2 regions of the Kitasatospora sp. NPDC094028 genome follow, and region 2 is predicted to be linked to the other one. Evidence: riboswitches for the same ligand, from Rfam matches in the RefSeq annotation. Region 2 holds a riboswitch; the other holds the start of a gene.
The links. A riboswitch is a leader RNA that binds a small molecule or an ion and turns the genes downstream of it on or off. The one in region 2 is predicted to bind magnesium.
Positions count from the first base shown of each region.

Region 1: another riboswitch for magnesium. It lies ahead of ACPC54_RS08335 (NRAMP family divalent metal transporter); the one in region 2 lies ahead of ACPC54_RS07210 (NRAMP family divalent metal transporter).

Region 1 is NZ_JBMVFA010000004.1:65,983-69,387, reverse strand. Features, by position in the region: gene ACPC54_RS08335 (NRAMP family divalent metal transporter) at 1-1,589, opposite strand, end outside; M-box (ykoK) riboswitch at 1,952-2,127, opposite strand; gene ACPC54_RS08330 (ABC transporter ATP-binding protein) at 2,296-3,096, shown strand; gene ACPC54_RS08325 (FtsX-like permease family protein) at 3,093-3,405, shown strand, end outside.
Region 2 is NZ_JBMVFA010000003.1:341,285-344,689, forward strand. Features, by position in the region: gene ACPC54_RS07205 (YhgE/Pip domain-containing protein) at 1-1,242, opposite strand, end outside; M-box (ykoK) riboswitch at 1,430-1,603, shown strand; gene ACPC54_RS07210 (NRAMP family divalent metal transporter) at 1,951-3,405, shown strand, end outside.

The DNA.
Region 1 (3,405 bases), on a different contig from region 2:
GCGCGCAGGGCGCCCATGCCGACCTTGCGGGCGGTCGACATGACCGGCTTGGCGAGGGTCTCCAGCGGCGGCATCCGCCAGTCCTCGCGGCCGGTGCGGTCGATCGGGTCCTCCTTGGTGCCCTTGCGGCCGAAGAGGAAGAAGTACCCGGCGACCAGCACACCGACGATCCCGCAGCCGGCCATGATCCCGAGGATCGCGCCCGAGGTGATGTCCGGCCACACGACGGCGGCGGTGAGGATGAGCGACAGCGTGACCAGGACACCGACGACCGCGGAGGTGAAGGCGTTGGTCCTGGGGCCGTTGACCCACGGGCCGAGCACGGCCTTGTCGTTGCAGAGCAGCAGCAGGAAGACCGTCGCGGAGGGCAGCAGCACACCGGCCAGCACCTGGACGAACTGCGTCATCAGGCCCTGCATGTAGTCGTTGGACAGCAGGGTGATCCCCGCGGCCAGCACGACCAGGCCGGCGTAGACCGCGTAGAAGCCCTTGGCGCCCTTGACCCCGCGGTGCAGCGAGTGCTTGATCCCGAAGACGTCGCCGATCGCGTAGGCGGTGGACAGCGACACGGCGAAGGCGCCGATGATCGAGGCGTCCAGCAGCGCGATCGCGAACAGCACGCCCACCAGGCGGCCGGCCTTGTCCTCCAGGCCCTGGGCGATCGCCGCGGCGTCCGAGAACTGGCCGAAGCCGTCGGTGCCCGCGAAGGCCGCGGCGGTGAGACCCATCATCGCGGCGGCGCCGACGACGACCACGGCGATACCGATCCACAGGTCGACCTTCTCGTACTTCATGAAACGCGGGGTGATCCGCTTGTCGATGACGTACGACTGCTGGAAGAACAGCTGCCAGGGGGCGACGGTGGTGCCGACGATCGAGATGATGACCATCATGACGGCGGCCAGCTGGCCGGCGCCGCCGGGCATGCTCGGCACCACGAAGTCGTGGGCCATCTGCGAGGTCTTCGGGTGGACCATGAAGTAGATCGGCACCAGCAGCAGCGAGCCGACGCACAGCGTGATGGCCACCCGCTCGAAGCGCTGGAAGGAGCCGGTGAAGGCCGAGGCGATGATGATCGCGGCCGCCAGCACCACCGCCGCGATCTTGGGCAGGCCCAGGTAGCCGGCCGCGAGGGTGACGCCGATGAACTCGGTGACCAGGGTCAGCGCGTTGAGCAGGAACAGGTCGATGACGCTGAACGCGCCCCAGAACTTGCCGAACCGGTCCAGGATCAGGCGGGCGTGGCCGACGCCGGTGACGGCGCCCAGGCGCAGCACCATCTCCTGGTTCACGTACAGGACGGGGATCAGCATCAGCAGCGTCCACAGCAGCCGGGTGCCGTAGTTCTGGCCGGCCTGGCCGTAGGTCGAGAAGGCGCCGGCGTCGTTGTCGCCGACCATCACGATCAGGCCGGGGCCGATGATCGCGAGCAGCGTCTTGAGCCGGGCGGACAGCCCGTGGCGCGGGGTGGTGTCGTCGAGTCGGATGGTGCCGAGCGCGCCCTTGATGTCGCCGACGTGGGCGTCGTCGAGGACGGCGCAGCGGGCGGCGGGAACGGTGGCGACGGCGGGAGCCTTCGGGTCCAGCATCACGTTGGTCATGGCGGGCCTCCCTGCCCCGGTGGGGGCGAAGGGGGCACGCAGCAGCGATCCTCCCTGCGGGCGCACGGCATCGGCTCCGCACGACGACGCTGAGCGGCGGCGGCCGTACGGGCATGACGATGCGTCAAGTGGCTTGCGTCCAGGCATGGATGAGCGCAGGACGAAGCACCGGATGAACGCGCAGGGAAGGTCGTTACCGCGTGCCGGAGGTGATCGAGAGCATGCGGGGGTAGGGGCTACTGTGGCCCGGACTATTGCAGTCCACGTCTCTCGCCTCCTCCCGGTCGGGGGCGCACACGCTGTGCGCCGCATCGCGACACGGCAAGGAGCACACCGGCCCGATCGGGACCGGTACACCCCAACTCGTCAGAGCTTTGGCACTCCACGGCGTGTCCAGCCTGTCGACCGGAAGCCACTTGGGGTCAACCCTTAACTCGGGAAGACCTGTCCTGAACCTGGGCGTCTCTCGACGTCGTCGGGTCAGTGGCCTGTGTCCGTGAAGACGCCTCACCGAACGAGGTGCCTTTTCAAACCTCGAACAGAATAGCGCCGCCATAGCCGGTCCGACCGACGTTTTCGGCCGATCCTCGACACCTTTGTAGAACCTTGACCAAACCGGGGCCGCTGGATGCACTCGCGCGCTGCATATATAGTTCACCGACATATGCAGCTGAACAGCTCACGAGGGGGAAGTGTGTCCTACACCGATCCGACCGGGCCCCGCCCCGTCCTGCACCTGGCCGGCGTCACCCGGGTGCACGGCCGCGGCGAAGCCCGGGTCCACGCCCTGCGCGGCGTCGAACTGACCGTCCGGCCCGGCGAGTTCGTCGCCGTCATGGGGCCCTCCGGCTCCGGCAAGTCCACCCTGCTGACCCTGGCCGGCGGCCTGGACACGCCCACCGGGGGCGAGGTGCTGGTCGAGGGCGTCACGCTCGGCGGGCTCAGCCGGCGCCGGCTCGCCGACCTGCGGCGACGCTCCATCGGGTACGTCTTCCAGGACTACAACCTGATCCCGGCGCTCACCGCCGCCGAGAACATCGCCCTGCCGCGCGAACTCGACGGCGTCCCCGGCCGCCGGGCCCGCCGCGAGGCGCTGGCCGCGCTGGAGGAACTCGGCATCGGCGAGCTCGCCGACCGCTTCCCCGACGACATGTCCGGCGGCCAGCAGCAGCGCGTCGCCATCGCCCGCGCCCTGATCGGCGAGCGCCGGCTGGTGCTCGCCGACGAGCCGACCGGCGCGCTCGACTCCGCCACCGGCGAGGCCGTGCTCGCCGTGCTGCGCGCCAGCTGCGACGCCGGCGCGGCCGCGATGATGGTCACCCACGAGGCCGCGCACGCCGCCTGGGCGGACCGGGTGGTCCACCTGCGGGACGGCGCGGTCGCCGCGGAGAGCCGCGGGCAGCGCTCCGCCGCCTTCCCGGCCGGTGGCCCCGGCGTCGGCCCGGCCGACGGCCCGTTCAACGCCTCGGCGCCGACCGGCGAGGTGGCCTGGTGAAGCTCGGAGCCTGGCGGGTCCCGCTGCGCATCGCCCGCCGCGACGCCCTGCGCGCCAAGGGCCGCAGCGCCCTGATCGTCGCCATGATCGCCCTGCCCGTCCTCGGCGTCACCGGCGCCGACCTCGTCCACCGCAGCGGCGAACTCACCCCCGCCGAACGGGTCGAGCGGGTGGTGGGCGGCGCGGACGCGCTGGTCACCGGCCTCGCCCCCGGCCGGGCCGTCGAGCAGGCCCCGCTCGCCGAGGACGGCGCCTTCGTCACCCCGTCCAAGCCCGACGAGCAGCCGACCGCCGAGCAGATCAAGGCCG
Region 2 (3,405 bases):
GCCGAAGGCGAGGGCCAGCACCAGGCCGAGCGCGATCATGACCCAGCCCCGGGCCAGCCCGGCGTCGGCCCGGGCGTCGAAGAAGAGGATCGCCCGGATGCCGTCGCTCAGCTGGCGCATCGGCTCGAACAGGCCGAGGAAACGGTAGAAGCCGGGCACCGCCTGGAGCGGCACGGTCGCGCCCGAGGAGGGCAGGGCGAGCGCGATGAAGACGAACATCGACACCAGCTGCCCGATGCCGCCGAAGGCCGCGTTGATCGCCTGCACGCCGAGGCCCACGGCGAGGCTGGCGCAGTACGCGAAGAGCCAGAGCATCGCCGGGTGCGGGGCGTCCATGCCGAGGATGCCGACCGTGCAGAGCATCACCAGGCTCGTGGTGACCAGCATGATCCCGGCCGTCATGACCATCTTGAGCAGCAGGGTCTGGGTGCGGGTGATCGGGACGGTCGGGCGGCGGGTGTGCCAGGGGCCGATCTCGCTGTCGGCGTAGCCGAGCGCGCCGTCGACGCCGCTGTGGATGATGTTGCCGCCGATGAAGGCGGTCAGCACGGCCAGCAGCGTGTAGTAGAAGGCGCTCAGGCCGAGGCCGCTGTGACTGCCGATGGGGTGGCCGATCCGGGTGGTGACGGCGAACGGGTCGGCGAGCAGCAGCCGGGCGGTGGCGCCGGTGTCCGGGCCGGCGGCGGTGGCGGGCGCGGGCGGGAGGGTGGCGAGCAGTTCCTTGCCGGTGACGAGCGATGCCTGGTGGGCGGCGTTCTGGGCGATCTGGGAGGCGATCGAGGAGCCGAGGCTGCCGAGGCCGGGGTTGGTGAGGACGGCCAGGGTGGGCCGCTCGGTGGCCTGACCGGTCGCCAGTCTGGTGACGGCGGCGGTGAAGTCCTTGGGGACGACCAGGGCGGCGTAGACCTTGCCGGAGGCCAGCTGCTCGTCGAGTCCGGGGCCGTCGACCTGCTTCCAGTCGACGGTCTCGCCGGGGCTGCCGGCCAGCACGGCGCCGGTCAGCAGGGTGCCGACGCTCTGGGTGCGGCCGGGCGGCGGCGGGCCCTGGTCCTCGTTCACCAGGGCGATCGGGAGCCGGTGCAGGTGCCCGGTCGGGTTGACGATCCCGCCCATGTAGAGCAGCGAGAGGAGGGCGGCCAGCAGGCCGCACAGGACGGTCGGCAGGAGCCACAGTCTGGGCCGGCGGGCGAGCTGGAACGCCCGTGCCTGGCGGACGGGCCCCTGGGAGTCTGTGGTCGCCATGCCACCCCTCGGGTTCGGGCACGCCTGGGCGCCGTGCCGCTGCGGGTACGGCGGGAAGTCGTTCCGTGGCCGCCCGGCGGCCAAACCCCCGTCACCCGGGCGGGTGGCACACCTCACCGAAGGTAAAGGTTCTACCAAGTACGCAAGTATCGGGTCGCGGCGGGTCTATGCTTTTGGAGGTTTGAAGAAGGCACCTCGTTCGGTGAGGCTTCTTCACGGACACAGGCCACTGATCCGACGACGTCGAGAGACGCCCAGGGTTAGGACAGATCTTCCCGACCTAAGGGTTGATCCGAAGTGGCTTCCCCAGCAGGGGGATTACGCCGTGGAGTGCCAAAGCTCTGACGAGTTGGGGTGAATCGGCGCGCCTCCGGTCACGGATCGCGCGCGCCGGTGAACTCCTTGCCGCGTCGATGACACGCACCACGGGGTGCGTCGGCCGGGAGGAGGCGAGAGACATGGATTGCAGTAGTCCGGGCCACAGTAGCCCCTACCCCCGCTTGTCCTCGTACACCTCCGGCACGCGGTAACACATCCCCCTGCGCGTCTTCCTGACGGCACATCACCTCAGCACGCGGCTTCGCCGTGCCCGCGCCCGTCCGCCCGGGTCGGCACCGCCGCGCGCCGATGCGCCGCGCCCGCTCGCAGGGGGAATTGCTGCCGCGCGTCCCCGACCACCCCACCTGCCAGGGGTACGGGAGGAACGTCATGACCACCAACGCCACACTCAACTCCAAGGTTCCGCAGCCGCGTTCGGCTGTACTGGACGACGCCCACGTCGGTGACATCAAGGGTGCGCTCGGCACCATCAGGCTCGATGACGACGCACCACGCCAGGGGCTGTCGGCAAGACTCAAGACCCTGCTCGCGATCGTCGGCCCCGGCCTGATCGTGATGGTCGGCGACAACGACGCCGGCGCGTTCTCCACCTACGGCAACGCCGGGCAGAACTACGGCACCCAGCTGCTGTGGACGCTGGCCCTGCTGATCCCGGTGCTCTACGTCAACCAGGAGATGGTGCTGCGCCTGGGCGCCGTCACCGGCGTCGGCCACGCCCGCCTGATCCTGGAGCGCTTCGGCAAGTTCTGGGGCGCGTTCAGCGTCATCGACCTGTTCCTGCTGAACGCACTGACGCTGGTCACCGAGTTCATCGGCGTGACACAGGCGGCCACGTACCTGGGCCTGCCGAAGGAGGCCTCCGTCGTGCTGGCCGCCGCGGTCATCATCGCCTCGGCGTTCACCGGCTCCTTCCAGCGCTTCGAGCGCGTCGCCGTCACGCTGTGCGTCGGCTCGCTGCTGCTGGTGCCGATCTACTTCATGGTCCACCCGAAGACCTCGCAGATGGCCCACGACTTCGTGGTGCCGACCATGCCGGGCGGCTCGGGCGAGCTCGCGACCGTCATGCTGCTGATCGTCTCGATCGTCGGGACCACCGTCGCCCCGTGGCAGCTGTTCTTCCAGCAGTCGTACGTCATCGACAAGCGGATCACCCCGCGCTTCATGAAGTACGAGAAGGCCGACCTGTGGATCGGCATCGCGATCGTCATCATCGGCGCCGCCGCCATGATGGGCTTCGTCGCCGCGACCTTCGACGGCACCGACGGCTTCGGCAACTTCACCGACCCGGCCGGCATCGCCAAGGGCCTGGAGGACAAGGTCGGCCACGTGGCGGGCGTGCTGTTCGCCATCGCACTGCTGGACGCCTCGATCATCGGCGCCTTCGCGGTCTCGCTCTCCACCGCCTACGCCATCGGCGACGTCTTCGGCATCAAGCACTCGCTGCACCGTGGGGTCAAGGGCGCCAAGGGCTTCTACGGCATCTACGCCGGCGTGGTCGTGGTGGCCGCCGCGATAGCCCTGACGTCCACCGACTACGCCCAGGGCCTGATGACGCAGTTCGTCCAGGTGCTCGCCGGTGTGCTGCTGCCCTCCGCCACCGTCTTCCTCCTGCTGCTGTGCAACGACAAGGCCGTGCTCGGCCCCTGGCGCAACGGCCCGAAGACCAACGCCTTCACCGCCGTCGTGGTCGGCGTCCTGGTCATGCTCTCGCTGATCCTGACCGCCGCCGTGGTCTGGCCGGACATCAGCTCGAACGCACTGCTGTGGATCATGGCCTCCTGCGGTGTCGCGGGCGTGCTGGTCGCCGGGTACTTCTTCACCTTC